3 regions of the Rhizobium sp. KNZ14-9A genome follow, and region 1 is predicted to be linked to each of the others. Evidence: riboswitches for the same ligand, from Rfam matches in the RefSeq annotation. Region 1 holds a riboswitch; each other region holds the start of a gene.
The links. Region 1 has a riboswitch for thiamine pyrophosphate ahead of thiC (phosphomethylpyrimidine synthase ThiC). Riboswitches for the same ligand answer to the same signal wherever they lie in the genome.
Positions count from the first base shown of each region.

Region 2: linked by a shared signal. The riboswitch ahead of thiM (hydroxyethylthiazole kinase) and the one ahead of thiC (phosphomethylpyrimidine synthase ThiC) in region 1 are both predicted to bind thiamine pyrophosphate.
Region 3: linked by a shared signal. The riboswitch ahead of ACR9ZQ_RS27425 (YkoF family thiamine/hydroxymethylpyrimidine-binding protein) and the one ahead of thiC (phosphomethylpyrimidine synthase ThiC) in region 1 are both predicted to bind thiamine pyrophosphate.

Region 1 covers NZ_JBPGXB010000001.1:245,014-250,537, reverse strand. Annotated here, with positions in the region: gene ACR9ZQ_RS01260 (thiazole synthase) at 1-273, opposite strand, end outside; gene thiS (sulfur carrier protein ThiS) at 277-474, opposite strand; gene ACR9ZQ_RS01250 (FAD-dependent oxidoreductase) at 479-1,456, opposite strand; gene thiC (phosphomethylpyrimidine synthase ThiC) at 1,456-3,279, opposite strand; TPP riboswitch at 3,372-3,503, opposite strand; gene ACR9ZQ_RS01240 (hypothetical protein) at 4,059-4,358, shown strand; partial or broken gene ACR9ZQ_RS01235 (plasmid pRiA4b ORF-3 family protein) at 4,467-4,547, shown strand; gene ACR9ZQ_RS01230 (AraC family transcriptional regulator) at 4,621-5,524, opposite strand, start outside.
Region 2 covers NZ_JBPGXB010000004.1:1,605,636-1,611,159, reverse strand. Annotated here, with positions in the region: gene ACR9ZQ_RS37780 (glycoside hydrolase family 3 N-terminal domain-containing protein) at 1-93, opposite strand, end outside; gene ACR9ZQ_RS37775 (GNAT family N-acetyltransferase) at 120-599, opposite strand; gene thiD (bifunctional hydroxymethylpyrimidine kinase/phosphomethylpyrimidine kinase) at 783-1,595, opposite strand; gene thiE (thiamine phosphate synthase) at 1,592-2,227, opposite strand; gene thiM (hydroxyethylthiazole kinase) at 2,224-3,024, opposite strand; TPP riboswitch at 3,076-3,173, opposite strand; gene ACR9ZQ_RS37755 (aldehyde dehydrogenase (NADP(+))) at 3,384-4,907, opposite strand; gene ACR9ZQ_RS37750 (DUF4139 domain-containing protein) at 5,133-5,524, shown strand, end outside.
Region 3 covers NZ_JBPGXB010000002.1:4,167,881-4,173,404, reverse strand. Annotated here, with positions in the region: gene soxR (redox-sensitive transcriptional activator SoxR) at 1-344, opposite strand, end outside; gene ACR9ZQ_RS27430 (NADPH-dependent FMN reductase) at 426-1,001, shown strand; TPP riboswitch at 1,187-1,300, shown strand; gene ACR9ZQ_RS27425 (YkoF family thiamine/hydroxymethylpyrimidine-binding protein) at 1,291-1,899, shown strand; gene ACR9ZQ_RS27420 (ABC transporter permease) at 1,914-2,705, shown strand; gene ACR9ZQ_RS27415 (ABC transporter ATP-binding protein) at 2,702-3,457, shown strand; gene ACR9ZQ_RS27410 (ABC transporter substrate-binding protein) at 3,468-4,472, shown strand; gene ACR9ZQ_RS27405 (acyltransferase family protein) at 4,538-5,524, shown strand, end outside.

The sequences.
Region 1 (5,524 bases):
ACCAAATACTTCGCGTGCCATCTTGGCGGTCAGGATCGCCTCCGACGCACTGTGACATCCCGCGGTGTTGGGCAGGACGTGCACCGCGAGCTGGCGGATGAGTTCGAAGAAGGCTCCCCCCATCTTTCCGCCGGCCGTTTCGCGGCGAAGCGAGACCGTGACGATCTCCGCACCGGACCGGCTAACCGCCTCGGCAAGGACGGCCGGTGACGGATAACGCGCGGTACCGAGCAGAAGCCGCGAAGACAACTCAGCATCATAAAGAGAAAGCATGGATCAACCTCCCTGCATCGGGGACAGGATTTCGATACGATCACCGTCGTCGAGTCGGTGGCCGGCTCGGTCCTCGCGATGCACGAGATCTCCGTTGACGGCGGTTGCCAACCAGTCGCCCTCGTATTCCAGAACATGAAGAAGTTCGGCCAGGGTTACGGCCTTGCAGTCCTGGGTTTCGCCATTGATGATCAGTTTCATGGGGTTAGCCTTTCAGACGTGAATGTCGCCCGAGGAGAATATCGGCGGCCCGCATAGCCATGGCGGGTGCCAACAGGAAGCCATGCCGATGCATACCGGCGATGGCGAGCCCCTCCTCCGTTTCGATTACTTGCGGAATGTTGTTGGCAAACGCCGGACGTATGCCAGTCCCGGTCTCGATAACGCGTGCCTCGCCAAACGCCGGATGCAGCGCGTAGGCCGTGTTCAGGAATTCCATTAGCGAACGCGCGGCAATCGGTCCGTCATCTTCGGCCTCGATCATCGTCGCCCCGATCATGAAACGGTGATCGTCGCGGGGCACGATGTAGATCGGATGGCGTGGATGCAGCATCCTGATCGGCCTGGAAAGCGTCACATCCGCAGTTTCCAGATAGAGCATTTCGCCTCGCACGCCGCGCAAGCCGGAAAGTCGCGGTATCGCCGCTGGCCCGGTGCAGTCGAGCACGCCAGCAAATCGCCGGTCCTGCGGCTCGTGTCCGCCGAAATGGAAGACCACGCCGCGCTCACGGAGTCTGTCGGCTAGCCCGGCCAGTGCGCGCCGTGGATCGAGATGAGCTTCCTGCTCGAAGAAAAGAGCCTTTTCGAAGCGGCCGGCAAGGGCAGGTTCCAGGTCGCCTACGCCCTTGCGATCGATCACGACATGACCGGTCGTGCGCGCGGCAAACCGGGCGAGATCCGGAAGGTCGCGTGGCTGCGCCACTACCAGAGTACCGCGGCGACGAACCTCGCCGGGCACGGCCTCCTCCCACCATCCGGCTGCGCCCAGCCCCAGTGTCAGGACAACGTCTTCGGCCGCCTCCCGCTCGCAATAGGGTGCCAGCATTCCTCCAGCAAAATGCGAGGCGCCAAGCCCCGCCGCGCCGGCCTTCTCGATCACCTCAACCGAAAAGCCCCGCTTGACAAGTTCATGGGCCGCCGCCAGGCCGGCAACGCCGGCCCCTTTGACGACAAACGCAGCCACTATGCGTTCCTCGGAAGGTTTTCGACCGGCATGTAAAGATCGCCGCCATCGCGATATTTGGCGGCCATTGCTTGCAACCCCTCCCTCTGCGCTTCGGCGCGGATATCGTGCGAAATCCGCATCGAGCAGAATTTCGGGCCGCACATGGAGCAGAAATGCGCCACCTTATGCGCCTCCTTCGGCAGTGTTTCGTCGTGGAAGGAACGGGCGGTTTCCGGATCGAGCGAGAGGTTGAACTGGTCCTCCCATCGGAACTCGAAACGGGCGCGCGACAACGCATCGTCGCGCACCCGCGCCGCCGGATGGCCCTTGGCGAGATCGGCGGCATGTGCCGCGATCTTATAGGTGATGACGCCCACCTTGACGTCGTTGCGGTCCGGCAGGCCGAGATGTTCCTTGGGCGTCACGTAGCAGAGCATGGCGGTGCCGAACCAGCCGATCATCGCAGCCCCGATGCCGGACGTGATGTGGTCATAGCCCGGCGCGATATCGGTGGTTAGCGGTCCGAGCGTATAAAAGGGCGCCTCGCCGCAGACCGCGAGCTGCTTGTCCATGTTTTCCTTGATCTTGTGCATCGGTACATGGCCGGGGCCTTCGATCATCACCTGGCAATCCTTCGTCCAGGCGATTTTCGTTAACTCGCCGAGCGTTTCCAGTTCTGCGAACTGCGCCGCATCGTTGGCATCAGCGATCGATCCCGGGCGCAGGCCATCACCGAGCGAGAAGGAAACGTCGTAAGCGCGGCAGATGTCGCAGATCTCCTCGAAATGCTCGTAGAGAAAACTCTCCCTGTGGTGGTGCAGACACCACTTGGCCATAATCGAGCCGCCGCGGGAAACGATGCCGGTGACGCGATTGACGGTCAGCGGGATATAGGCGAGCCGCACGCCGGCATGGATGGTGAAATAGTCAACGCCCTGCTCGGCCTGTTCGATCAGCGTATCGCGATAGACCTCCCAGGTGAGGTCCTCGGCAATGCCGTTCACCTTTTCGAGTGCCTGGTAGAGCGGCACGGTACCGATCGGCACCGGCGAATTGCGGATGATCCATTCGCGGATATTGTGGATGTTGCGGCCGGTCGACAGGTCCATGACCGTGTCGGCACCCCAGCGGATCGCCCAGACCATCTTCTCGACTTCCTCCGCCATGGACGAGGTGACGGCGGAATTGCCGATATTGGCATTGATCTTCACCAGGAAGTTCCGGCCGATGATCATCGGCTCGCTTTCCGGGTGATTGATGTTGGCGGGAATGATCGCCCGGCCGCCGGCGACCTCCTGGCGGACGAATTCCGGGCTCACATGATCGGGAATATGGGCGCCGAAGCATTCGCCATCGCGGCTCATGGCCTCCGCCTGTGCCTTGCGGCCGAGATTTTCGCGGATAGCGATGAATTCCATTTCCGGAGTGATGATGCCGGCGCGCGCATAGGCGAGTTGGGTCACGGCCTTGTCGCCCCTCGCCCGCAGCGGCTGGCGCTTGGCCGGAAATTCCGGTGTCAGCCGTTCGCCGCTGACAAAGCCGTTGTCTTCGGGACGCACATGGCGGCCTTCATAGGCCTCGACATCGCCGCGGGCGAGCACCCAGCCGCGACGGAACTGTGACAGACCCTGCTCGATGCGGATATCAGCGCCCTCGACAGTGTAAGGGCCGGAGCAATCATAAACGACGACAGGCCGCTCGCCCGATGTCGGATGGACGCTGATCTCGCGCATCGGCACGCGGATGTCGGAGTGCATATCTCCGGGGATGTAGATTTTCCGCGAGGCCGGTAGCGGGCCGGTAGTGACGGTGGGTGTGACGTTCTTTGCAGCAATGGTCATGGTTTGAGGCTCCAAGTTGCAATTGGAGACCCAGTCAATCAGCCGGAATGATGAAAAGACGCCGGCATGGAATCCACGCGGGAATCCGAAGCCTTCGAGCGCTTGCACCGTCCCTACGCCAGTATGAACTGGATCAGGTTCAACGGGTCACTGCGCCACAACAGGCAAAGCCATATTGTCCAGCAGTATCTCAGCCCCTTGCCGGGACCCCCCTGGTGAATGTCGCAAAGACTATGTCCTGGGCCGAGTTCGTGTCAACCGTGGAACTTCCGTCGTCCGGCTCTTGGACATGTTTTGATGTGGAAACCGGGCAGATGATGGAATGTGGGAGAAGGATGTCGCCGAACTTCCAAATTCTCGCCTTGAAGGGATAAGAACTAGCTAAGCCACTGACTCTCGATGGATACGCCGTTTGAAATGCGAACGACCCTATTTGGAGAAGTGCGCAAGCCGAGGCCGCTGGCATTGCGGAGCTCGGTGTCGATGCGGGATTGGATCGACTTCTGAGCGGAGGCAGAGACATCGGGCATGCAGTGCCCCCTACACATAGACCAGATTTCGCGCTGCACATTCTCCGATACCGGCGGACAGGCCGAAGTGACTAAAATAGTGCTTCTTCTTCTCCAACATTGCTCTCTACAGTCATCGGTCACTACCCGATAATAAGACGACGCCACCGGGCCTCCAAAATAGCCGGCACGATTTCGGACCTTTGTTGACATGTGGCTTCGATTGACCCTGCAACCGCTCAAGCCTAGGGTCGCGCCATCGTAGGAAACATGCTCGATCTGTTGTCCAGACCTGAAGGTATCGCGATCATCGCGGCGTTGATAGGTGCCGGCGCCGCGCTGTTCGGTCAGCTTTTGTCTGGGATGATCGGCATCTCGTCGGCCATATCCTGTGCGACGTGCAATGTCCGAGCAGGTCGGGCCTTCTTTGCTCAAGGCGTGTACTGTCTCGAACACATCCTTCCGCGACTGTCGATGCGCGCCTCGAAGCTGATTGCGCCAAGGCGTCTTAGGCGCCGGCTCATCCAATGCCCGATCGTCATGATCGTTCTCGATCTCCGTGTCTGGTAGCAGTGCCCTGGCGGTGGCTCGGCCCGAGAGGCTCATCCGCTCCTCGATAGCGAGCCGAAGATTCTGGATGAGATGAAAGCGATCCGCCACCTGAGACGCTTGTGGGGCAAGGATGTGCGCAACGCTCTGCGCTCGAACGTCAAACGGCGTCTCTATCAACCGAAACCGAAAGCCACCCCAAAGAAATGAGTTGGGTGAGGGTCGAAGTGGAATGTCTCAAAAAAACCCGAGCCTACATCCATCCTGACCCGCAGCAACGGCTTCAAGCCGCGTTGGCTCCCGCTTGTCTTTCGCGCCACAGAGAAGGCGACAGGCCGGTCGCCCGCTTGAAGGCATTGCTGAACGCTCCTTGCGAGGAATAGCCTATCAGGGCGGCAACCGATGCCACCGGCAAATCGTCGTCCCGCAGCGCCCTGCAAGCAATGTGAATACGCCACCGAGCAAGATAGCCGAGCGGCCCGATACCTGCCGTCGCGGTAAAGCGCGCGGCGAAGCTCGACCGCGACATCGCGCAGGCCCGGGCCAGTTCGTCTAAATGCCACGAGCGCGCCGGGTCCTCATGCATGAGCTGCACGGCCGGCGCGAGGCGTGGATCGCCTAGTGCGCGCAACCAACCCCGGGGAATGCGGCTGTTGCCATTCATCTGTGCCCGCAAAATCTGAACGAACAGCAATTGCGCCAGCTGCGATGCGACAAGGGCGTTTCCCGGAAGGCGCTGCGTGCGCTCGGTCACCAGTTCGTCGAGCAACCACCGAAACCGCCCGGCCTGCTCGGTCGCACCGTCGATGCGCAGCCACGGCGGCAGGGCTTCCGACAGAAGCGTGCCGCTGGTCGGATCGAGCAAGACATGCCCACCCAGATAACTGCAATCCGCTCCATCGCCCAGGGTGACGAACGAGCGGCCGCGCCCGGAAAACAGCGCCATCGCGTCGAGCGGCGTCACCGACGGATCGCTCGATACTGTGTAGGGGCGCTGCGCCGTCAGAAGACCGACATCCCCTTCTTCGAAGCGCACAGGCGCTTCGCCATCGATCTGCGTCCAGCATGCGCCCTGAGTCAGGGCGAAAAACTTGATCGACTTCGGGGCCGGAAACCGGAGGGCCCATTGCCCCCCTGCGTCAAAGCCACCGGTTACCATCAATTCCACGGTTGTGAGATGGAGAATT
Region 2 (5,524 bases), on a different contig from region 1:
GAGCGGATTGGTCTCGCGGAAGAGGGCGAATTCGTCGTCCGAAAGTGTGGGATTGGGAAGGCCGACGAAGAGAGCGAGCGGGGTCGAGGACACTATTTCAAAACTCCGGTATCAGATGGTCATTTCGGCTGGCTTCGCAGCATGCCTTCGTAAATGCCCTTGTCGGGGGCGGGAATTTCGACCGCGCCGGCGGTCTTGACGTAGAAATCGGCGGGGCCGGCATCGCCGATGAAGGCATAGGCGTGGCCGAGCGTCTTCAGGTTTTGCAGGCAGGCGGAAAAGAGGGCGAGGCCGATGCCCTTGCCACGCGCCGTGGGATCGACGCCGGTCGGGCCGAAAAAGCCACGTGCCGTCGTGTCATAGCAGGCAAAGCCAGCGAGCTTGCCGTTTTCGACGGCGATCAGACAGGCAACGGGCTGGCGGGAGAAGGCGACGGTGACTTCACTTGCCCAGTTTTCGCTGAAGTGCTCGCGCACCCAGCCGGCCACGACGTGAAGTTCCGGCGGCAGAGCCGGACGGATTGTGATGCCGACGGAGCCGGCTTTTTCTTTCAGTTCCGCGAGCTTCGTGGAATATAAGCTCACAAGCAGGTCCGACACCCGAATTCCTCCAGTTGTTCCGCTATTACGGAATGTATCCCCTTTTAATGACATAGCTTTGGATATATGGGCGGCCATGTCAACAGGCTTTTTACGAGGCAGGCTCGGTTCAACTGAGGGTAGGTAAAACAAAACGGCCCGGTTTGACCGGGCCGTTGGGCAATCTTTAAATTGTGATCCGGCTCAGATCCCGGCGTCTATCCACAGGGCATGGAAATGATGGACAGGTCCATGGCCGGAACCGACCTCCAATTCGCCTGCGAAAGCGACCGCTTGCGCAAGATAGGTTTTCGCGGTCGCGACGGCCACTTGCGGCAACGCGCCCTTTGCGAGCTCGGCGGCAAGCGCGCTGGAAAGGGTGCAGCCCGTGCCATGTGTGTTTTTGGTCGGTACGCGTTTCGCCTCGAACCAGTGAAGGCCAGAGGCGGTCGACAGCACGTCGGGGCTTTGGTCGCTGTCGAGATGGCCGCCCTTGACCAGCACCGCGGTGGGGCCGAACGCACGCAGGCGCTCAGCCTGTGACGCCATCTGCTCGCGGCTTTCAGCAACCTCTTCGTGCAGCAGCGCGGCCGCCTCCGGCAGATTGGGGGTCAGCAGCGTTGCGAGCGGCAGCAGGTGCCGCGTCAGCGCATCGACGGCCTGCGGGTCGAGGAGCGCTGCTCCACCCTTGGCGATCATGACCGGATCGACGACGATAGGGATGTCGCGATGAGGTGCCAGCGCCTCGGCAACAGCTTCGGCAATGCCGGCATTGGCGATCATGCCGATCTTGACCGCGTCGACGCGCACATCGGCAAAGACCGCCTTGATCTGCTGAGCGACGAAGTGCGGCGGCACGAGATGCACGCCGGTCACTCCTTGGGTATTCTGCGCCGTCAATGCCGTCAGCGCCGCCATGCCATAGACGCCGCGCGCCGAGAAAGCTTTGAGATCGGCCTGAATGCCGGCACCTCCAGAGGGATCGGAGCCGGCGATGGATAAGACGTTGCGGATCATCGGCGAACCTTTCGGATTCCCTCGGCGATGCGGATCGTCGCTGCTCGCGGATCCGGCGTACCGCAGATTGCCGAGACGACAGCAAACCCATCGGCACCTGCCGCGAAGACGGAAGCGACATGCTCGCTCTTCAGTCCGCCGATCGCAACCGTCGGAACGGGTGCGGCTTTCACCAGCTTCGCCAGCCCATCGAAACCGATCGGTTGCTTGTGGTCGGTCTTCGTGGATGTCGCAAAGACCGGTCCGATGCCGGCATAGTCGACAACAGCTGGGTCGATGGCTGCTGCCAGCGCTTCGGTCTCGACCGACAGGCCGAGGATCATGTCCGGGCCGATCATCGCACGGGCGGCGACGGGTCCCGCATCGTCCTGGCCGATATGCAGACCGTCGGCGCCGATCGCAACGGCTGCCTCGACGTCATCGTTGATAACAAGCAAAGCGCCGGTACCCTTTAGGATATCTTTGAGCGCCAGACCGGTCTCAATCATCCTTGTCGTTCCGCCATGCTTGTCGCGCAGCTGCACCATTGTTGCGCCACCGGCGACGGCAAGCCGCGCAGTCTCGACCATGCCGATTCCGGCGCAGAGATCGGGGTCGAGAACGAGGTAGAGGGAAAGATCGAAGCGTTTCATGCGGCGCTGATCCTGACCTTTGCATCGAGTGTCGCGCCATCGAGCGCGGCAAGCTGATCGAGGAAGCGCCAGGAGAAGGAGCCGGGACCATCCGCATTTTTCGCGGCCTCCTCGCCAGCAACAGCGAAAGTAGCAAGTGCAGCAACAGCGGCTGCGAAAGGGTCTGCGGCAATGGTGGCGGCGAAGGCGCCTGTCAGGCAGGTCAGCGAGCAGCCGAGCGCGGTCACCTGCGGCATCAGCGGCGAGCCGCCTTCGACGCGCAAGGCCTGCGCGCCGTCAGTCACGAAATCCACGACTCCGGTGACGGCGACGACCGCGCCATGCCGTTCGGCAAGCAGCCGCGCGGATGCCTCGGCCTGCTCAACCGGGTCACGGCTGTCGACGCCCTGGCCACGGCTCTCGCCGCCGGCAAGTGCGATGATTTCGGAAGCATTGCCGCGAATGATCGTCGGGCGAAGCGCCAGGAGATCGGCAGCAGCCTTGCGCCGGAAGGATGTTGCGTAATGAGCGACCGGATCGAGGACCCAGGGCTTGACATCCGCACTGGCCGCCGTTGCCGCGGCATGCATGCCGTCGATCCATTGGGTGGAGAGCGTGCCGATATTGACGGTCAATGCGCCGGCGATCGCGGCGAATTCTCCCGCTTCCTCGGCGGCATGAACCATGGCGGGCGATGCCCCGGCCGCAAGCACCACATTGGCGGCGATGTTCATGGCCACGTAGTTGGTGATGCATTGTACGAGCGGCGGTTTCGCGCGCATCGCCGTCAACAGTGCTCCGGGTGTCTTGTTCTCCATAGTACCCCTTTCAGGCGGGGCAGGCGCGGGAACGATTGTGCGATGAAGCAGTCTTCGACCCGAGCGACTCCCTCCGCCGGCATTATCCGGTTCAGGTTCGAAGGGTGCTTCTCAGCCAGTCTTGTGAACGGGCGCCCCTGTCTCTCAACGGCACTCTTTCTTGCAGAGAATGATGCCGGTGTCACTGGCAAAATGACGGTCTTACGAACAAGAATCCGTACCTGGCGCCGACGCGCCGACTGGAGACAGCTGTCGTCAGTCGAGCTGGTGTCTGCTTGCAGCCGGTGCGGGAGCTTGCCAATCTCTCCGGCGGTCCCCTTAGAGACACCGCCGTCTGAAGTCTGGCAAGCTCCGGTACATCAACGCAGCGGAGCCGGAAGCAGGTTACTGGTGAAATCCTGGTACGAAACGGGCCGCAGGAACCTGTAGATAGCGAGCGTCCCGACGGAGGTCGATCTGCCGTCGGCAGTTGCCGGATAGGGGCCGCCATGCACCATGGCAGGCGATACTTCGACGCCGGTTCCGAAGCCGTTCACGAGCAGTCTTCCGGCCAGCATTTCCAGCTTGGGAACAAGGCGCTTTGCGTCCGGCTCGTCTTCGCTCGCAATGTGCAGGGCAACGGTCAGCTGGCCTTCGAGGCCATCGAGGACGCGCTCGAGTTCTGCAAGATCGCGGCAGCGAACGATGAGGCCGGCTGCACCGAAGACCTCGTCCTGAAGCTCGTGATGCGCGAGAAATGCCGAAGCTGTCGTCTCGAAGAGAGCGGCCGTGCCTTCGAATTGACTGCCCGGCTTGCCATTGGCAACGAGACGGACTTCGGGATGCTTTTCCAGCCGGGCGACGCCATCGCAGAATGCCTTGGCGATGGAGCCCGTGAGCATCGTCTGGGCGCCGACATCGGGCAGAAGCTCCCGGCTCTTGGCAATGAAAGTGTCCAGACCTTCGCTGTCGACGGCGAGAATGAGGCCGGGATTGGTGCAGAATTGTCCGGCACCCAGGACCAGCGAGCTCACGAAAGCCGTTGCGATTTCTGCCGCGCGGCTCTTCAGGGCATTCGGGAAGAAGATGACCGGGTTGATGCTGCTCATTTCGGCATAGACCGGGATCGGCTGCTTGCGCTCGGACGAGATCTTCATCAGCGCAGTACCGCCGCGGCGCGAACCGGTGAAGCCGACGGCCCGAATTCTGGCATCGGCCACCAGCTTCTGTCCGACTTCGAAGCCGGTGTCGAAGAGAAGCGCGAATGTGCCGGCATGCAGGCCCGCCTTGGCGACGGCGCGCTGTACGGCGCGGCCAACAAGCTCGGACGTGCCCGGATGGGCGGAATGGGCCTTGACGACAACAGGGCATCCTGCCGCGAGCGCAGACGCCGTGTCTCCGCCGGCGACCGAGAAGGCGAGCGGAAAGTTCGATGCGCCGAAAACGGCGACGGGGCCGAGCGGAACATTGCGAAGACGCAGATCAGGCTTCGGAACCGGCTTGCGGGAGGGATCCGCGCCGTCGAAACGAAGCTCCTGGAACCGGCCTTCGCGAACCTCCTTCGCAAACAGCCGAAGCTGTCCCATCGTGCGAGCGCGCTCGCCCTCGAGACGTCCGCGCGGAAGTCCGGTTTCCGCCATCGCCCGCACGATCAGCTCGTCGCCGATAGCCTCGATCTCACTGGCAATCGTTTCAAGAAAGGCAGCGCGCGTTTCCAGATCGGTTTCCCGGTAAGAGGCGAACGCTTCCCATGCAAGCCTGGTTACCTCTTCGACGTCTTCGGCGGAGGCGCCACCGAAAGAGACGGGCAGTGCCGTCCCTGTGGCTGCCTCGACGCCGTAGAGCTCGCCACGCGTGCCGCGCTTTTCCGATCCCGCGACGAGCAGGCTTCCATTGATAGTCATGACGGATTTCCTTTCAAACAGACTCGAGCCACGTATATAGGCGTTCGCCTTCTCATTTTCACGACATCTTTGCCCGATATCGCATCGAAGATGGACATCTCCTGCAGAGATTTGGTCGCCTCGCCGAACGGGTAGACGACGGCGCACGCAAAAGCAATTTCCTGTCGAAATGCCGCCCCTTTTTTACGCTCATTCTGCGGCGGGATTAAATATCGAGGGGGCCACATGAAATACGCATCCGCTGTCTGTGCGGCGTTTACCGCAGTATTGCTGTCCACAACCGCATCGGCGCAAAGCGGAACGATTAAGTCGATCCGGCTGTCCTCCGGTGGTGTGGCCGAATATGTGCGCAGTCTTAATGTCGGGGACGACGGCAATGCCGTCGTCGAGGTGCCGACAGACCAGATGGATGACTTCCTGAAGACTCTCGTCGTATCGGGACCGGCGCCCGTGAAGGGGCTTTCGACCACCGGCCCGAGCATGGTCGACGAAACATTCAAGGTGCTGCCGATCAAGCCGCAAGATCTGGATTCGGCCGCCGGTGTGCTGAGGGCTCTGAGAGGCGCGCCTGTCTCTGCGAACGGGGTGAAGGGACGCATCGTCGGGGTAGAACCTCC
Region 3 (5,524 bases), on a different contig from region 1:
TCACGCAGCAGGCTCAGCTGCTTGATGCGCGCATCGAGATCATCCTTCCAGAGCGCCGACAGTTTCTGCCAGTCCCCGACTGTCGGCGTCCGGCTCTGCGGCAGGGTTTCGAAGGCAGTCTGGATTTCGGCAAGCGGAATGCCGACCCGTTGCGCCACCTTGATAATGCCGAGGCGCCGTAGCACATCGCGGCCGTACCGGCGCTGGTTGCCGCGGGTGCGGATGCTGGAGATCAGCCCCTTCGCCTCGTAGAAATGCAGGGCAGAAACCGCAAGTCCGCTGCGCTCTGCCACCTCGCCCACCGTCAGGAGCCTGCTCAAGGAGAATGCCGGATTTTGCTGCATCGCCTATTGACCTCAATATTAGTCGAGGTTTTATAGACTCCGCTCCCGAGGCCGTAAAGCCGCAACGAGAAGGAGCAATGCATGCAGAAACCCATGAGGCTTGCGGTCATCTACGGCAGCACGCGCGAGGGGCGCATCTGCGACAGGGTTGTGAAATGGCTCGAAAGAGAGTTGTCCCGCTTTCCACAATTCGAGATCGACATCATCGACCCGCTGGCATTCTCGCTGCCGCGAGAGCATGTACCGCATCATCCGGAGGCCAGGCGGCTTGCTGACAGGCTCCATCAGGCCGATGGCTTCATCCTCGTCACGCCGGAATATAACCACAGCTTCACCGCTTCCCTGAAATTCCTCATCGATCTCTTCGCCGAGCCGTGGCACGGCAAGCCGATCGCCTTCCTCTGCTATGGCGGCGTCTCCGGCGGATTGCGGGCGGTCGAACAGCTCCGCCTCGTCTTTGCGGAGCTTCACGCCGTCACGATCTGCGATGCCGTCAGCTTCAATTCCCCCTGGCGCCGTTTCGACAATGAAGGCCGACTGCAGGATACCGAAGATGCGTTGCGCCGGCTTTCCCGAATGATGGCCCAGTTGCAATGGTGGACTGAGGCACTGATCGCCGCCCGCAGCGACACTCCTTATGCCGGCATCGCCGCCTGAGACAACGACATCCGATTCCGTCTCTGGCAGGTACGGAACCGGCTGGGCACCCGGACAGGACCTCCGTCCGGGTGTTCCTCCCAACACTTGACAGCTGCGTCCGAACTGCCCTGGCCCTTTCCGACCGTGTAGCCGGATAGGAATTTTACGGTTGCGGTATCGCAGGCCCGGTGCTAGCTTCCGCCACAATTTCACGGGGGAGCTCCGAATTGCCGGGGCTGAGATGTGAGGCGCATGCCTCCGGACCCTTCAAAGCTGATCTGGGTAATGCCAGCGGAGCGAGGTCCAAATGTTTTCCGGCGCACAAGTGTCTCTATATCCGATGTCCGGCAATTTCGTCGGCATCATCCTTGACGCTATCAAGGCTCTCGATCCCTATCGTGATCATCTTCGCATCGAAACCGACGATATTTCCACGCTGATGGTCGGCCCGCCCGACGTGTTGTTTGCCGCCATGCGCGACCTCTTCGTCTCGGCTGCCGCAAGCGGCGAGCATTGCGTATTGTCCGCAGCGATCTCGCGGGGCTGCCCCGGCGAACCGGATGATGCGATCTGTGGCGCCGGCCTGTCTTCCAGCCGATCCGAGCCGCTCGCCGAGCGAGTGGAAGCCGCGATCGCGGCAGTCAAGGACACCACAGAAACCGGCCAGCCAACGGCCGCCCAATTTTCTCTGTACGTTATGGGAACGGGCACCCATATGGACGAGATCTACGGCTGCATCGATTTCCTGAAGCGCTCGGGCACATTTGACCGCTCCAAGAATTTCTGCACCAAGCTGTGCGGCGATGCCGGCGCGATCTTCGCGACCATCCATGAAGCCTTCTATCGCTTTGGCGATCCCGAAGGCCATGTGACGCTGGATATCACGGTCTCCGCGAACAGCCCGAGCAAAGCCTGAGACGCTTGACGGCAATGACCTTATCGAAACCGGATTCGACATTTGCGCCACTGAGGCGGGCCTTGCCCGCCATTCTTGCCGTGTTTGCCTTCCTGGCCGTCTGGGAGCTCTATGTCGATCTCTCCGGCATCAAGCCCTCCATTCTGCCCTCGCCTTCGCGCATCCTGACACAAGGCTGGCTGAACAGGCAGGCGCTGCTCGACAACACCTGGCCGACGCTTGGCGCGACGCTCGGCGGTTTCGCTTTGTCGCTGGTCTTCGCCTTCGCCTCGTCTGTGCTGATGGATTTCGTGCCCTTCATGCGCCGCGCGCTGCTGCCGCTCTTCATCGTCAGCCAGACATTGCCGCTGGTCGCGATTGCCCCCTTGGTCGTGCTCTGGTTCGGTTTCGGGCTGCTGCCGAAGCTTCTGCTCGTTGCTCTCGTCACTTTCTTTCCGCTGCTGGTAGCCCTGCTGCAGGGCTATGAAGCGACGGACCGAGATATCGCCGAGCTTCTGAGTTCCATGAAGGCAAGCCGCTGGCGCATCTTCTGCCTGGCGAGGCTTCCCTCCGCCATGCCCTTCTTCTTTGCCGGCCTGCGCATTTCGATCACCTATGCCGTGGTCGGCGCCATCTTTGCCGAATATGCAGGTGCCGCACGTGGCCTCGGGATCTATATCCTCAATGCCAAGAACAATTTCCGGCCCGACCTCGTGCTTGCCGCCGTCGTCGTGAGCGCCCTCCTCACCCTCTGCCTCTTCGGTCTCACGCTGGCGGTGCAGCGTTTCGTCATGCCCTGGCAATCTCCTGCGGAGAAACGCCCATGAGCGGGATGCTTGAGCTGAAGAACGTCTCGAAATCCTTCGACGGCATGGAAGTGCTGGAGGACATTTCTCTTCATATCGCCAGAGGAGAATTCGTCTCGATCGTCGGCCCCTCCGGCTCCGGCAAATCGACGATCCTCCGTTTGCTGACACAGGCGCTGCAGGCCGATAAAGGCCACATTCTCTTTGACGGCATGTCGCTTTCGCAAGCGGCGCACGCATTCGCCTTCATGCCCCAGCGCGATGCGCTGATGCCGTGGCGAAGCGTCATCGACAATGCGATCCTTGGCCTCGAAGTGCACGGTATGCGCCGCAGCCAGGCACGAGCGGTTGCCGCCCCTCTCTTTGAACGCTTCGGCCTTGCCGGTTTCGAAAATCACTATCCCGCGGCCCTTTCAGGCGGCATGCGCCAGCGCGCGGCCCTGCTGCGCACCGTGATCCAGCGGCAGGACATGCTGCTGCTCGACGAGCCCTTCGGGGCACTCGACGCGCTGACCCGCACCCAGATGCAGGAATGGCTGCAGGGCATGTGGACCGATCATCGCTGGACGGCCCTGCTGATCACCCATGATGTGCGGGAAGCCGTTTTCCTGTCTGACCGCATCTATGTGCTTTCTGCCCGCCCGGCGGCCGTGATCAGGGAGTTCGAAGTGCCGCTGAAAAGGCCGCGCACGCTTGCCGATCTCGGCTCCCCGGCCGCCCAGGCGATCGAAACCGAAATTCTTCAAACATTGCTGCATCCGCAAAGAACCTGAGGAGGTCCCGATGCTTCTCACCCGCCGACAAACCCTTTTTGCCGCCATGGCCGCAAGCCTCGCCGGCCGTGCTGCCTTCGCCCAATCCGCCGCCAAGGTGCGTATCGCGCTCGACTGGACGCCGAACACCAATCATATCGGCATCTATGTCGCCAAGGCGAAGGGCTTCTATGAGGCCGCCGGCCTCGATGTCGAGATCCTGCCCTATGCCGATACCAGCGCTGGCACGCTGGTCGCGAACGGCGTTGCCGATTTCGGCATTTGCGGAGAGATCGAGACCTTTACCCAGCGCGCCGCCGGCGCTGATGTGAAACTCGTGTATGCCGTCGTGCAGACGGAAACCGGCAGGCTGATCTTCAAGGGCGGCCGCAACGATATCAAAAGCCCCAAGGACCTGGACGGAAAAACCTATGGCGGCTTCGGCGGCGCATGGGAGGAGGCGCTCGTCTCCGCGATGATCCGCAACGACGGCGGCAAGGGAACCTTCCAGAATGTCACGCTCGGCACCTCGGCCTATGAGGCGCTCGATAACGGCGCCGTGGACTTCACGCTGGAAATCTACACCTGGGAGGGCATCGCGGCCCAACTGGAGAACCGGCAGGTCGGCCGCTGGCGCTATAGCGATTACGGCATACCTGACGAACAGACGACCGCGATCGCTTCCAGTGACGCCTATCTCTCGGCCAATCCGCAAAATGCCCGCGCCTTCATCCAGGCAACGCTCAAGGGTTACGCCTATTCGGTCGATAATCCGGACGAGGCCTGTGACCTCCTGATTGCCGGCAGCAACGGCGCGTTGCTGAATACCGAACTGGTCAAGGCATCGCAAAAGGCGCTGGTCGAAGGCCATTTCCTCAAGGGCGACAATGGCACGATCGGCATCATCGATCCGGCCAAGGCCGAAGCGATCGGCGCTTTCCTGTTCGACCATGGCATCCTGCTTGATGCCAATGGTGCGGCGTTGAAGGAAAAGCCCGATTTTTCCGGCTATTACACCAACGATCTGCTTGGCTGAGATGACCCTGCCCTTGCCGGCAGCAGCTTTCCGCTGCAAAGTCCGGCAAGGAGCGAGGGAGTGACATGCAGCAGCAGGACCGGGTGGCCGGAGCGGATTTCTTGCGTGCAGCCGCCTGCCTGCTTGTCCTTATCCACCATCTCATTCTGCGCATCGACCTCAACAAGACCGAAGGATTGCGGCCGACGCTGACCGCCCTGCGCTTCGGCAATTTCGGCGTCGCCATCTTCTTCATCCTCAGCGGTTTCCTGCTGGCCTTGCCGTTCTGGCGTTCCCTTGATGCCGGTTGCGCCATGCCTGACCTGCGCACCTATGTGCTGCGTCGCGCGGCCCGCATCGTGCCCGGTTATTGGGTGGCTCTGACGGCGGGCTTCATCCTCAGCATTACTCTGCTCGGGCACGCACTGACGCCGGAACTTGTTATGCGCTATGTCAGCGGTCTCTTCTTCATGAGCCAATGGCACTGGCGCACCTTTTTTCCTGTCGAAGGCAACGGCCCGCTCTGGTCCATATCTTTCGAAGTAACGAGCTACGTGCTGCTGCCGCTTGGCTTCCTCTGGCTTTTCGCTATCCCGGAAAAACGCCGTTCTCCGCTCGTCACGCGCCTTGCCTGGTTCGGCATCATTGCCGTGACGCTGCTTGCCCACGAGACCTTCCGCACGCTTGTTCCCCCCAACGAGATTGATCGTGGCTGGCAATATGGCATGCAGGGCGGCGCGAAGGAGTGGATGCCGAACTATAATCCCCTCGGCTTCTTCGCCGTCTTTGCGCTCGGTACGCTCGCAGCCGGCATTCAGATCATGTTGCCGCGAAAGCATCAGATCTGGTTTGACATCGTTGCGCTTGCCTGCCTGGTCACCGCCGGCTCCCAGCTGCCGCTTTCAACAGGCGGACCTTGGGAAGCCTATGGATGGCTCGGAATCCCCTACGCCTTTCCGCTGTTTCCGGCGATGATCGCTGTTGCGCTTGTGGCCCTCTCACGCTCCGTGCTGCTTGCGGCATTGCTCGACAATACCTTCATGCGCTTCACGGCAACCGTCTCATTCGGCATC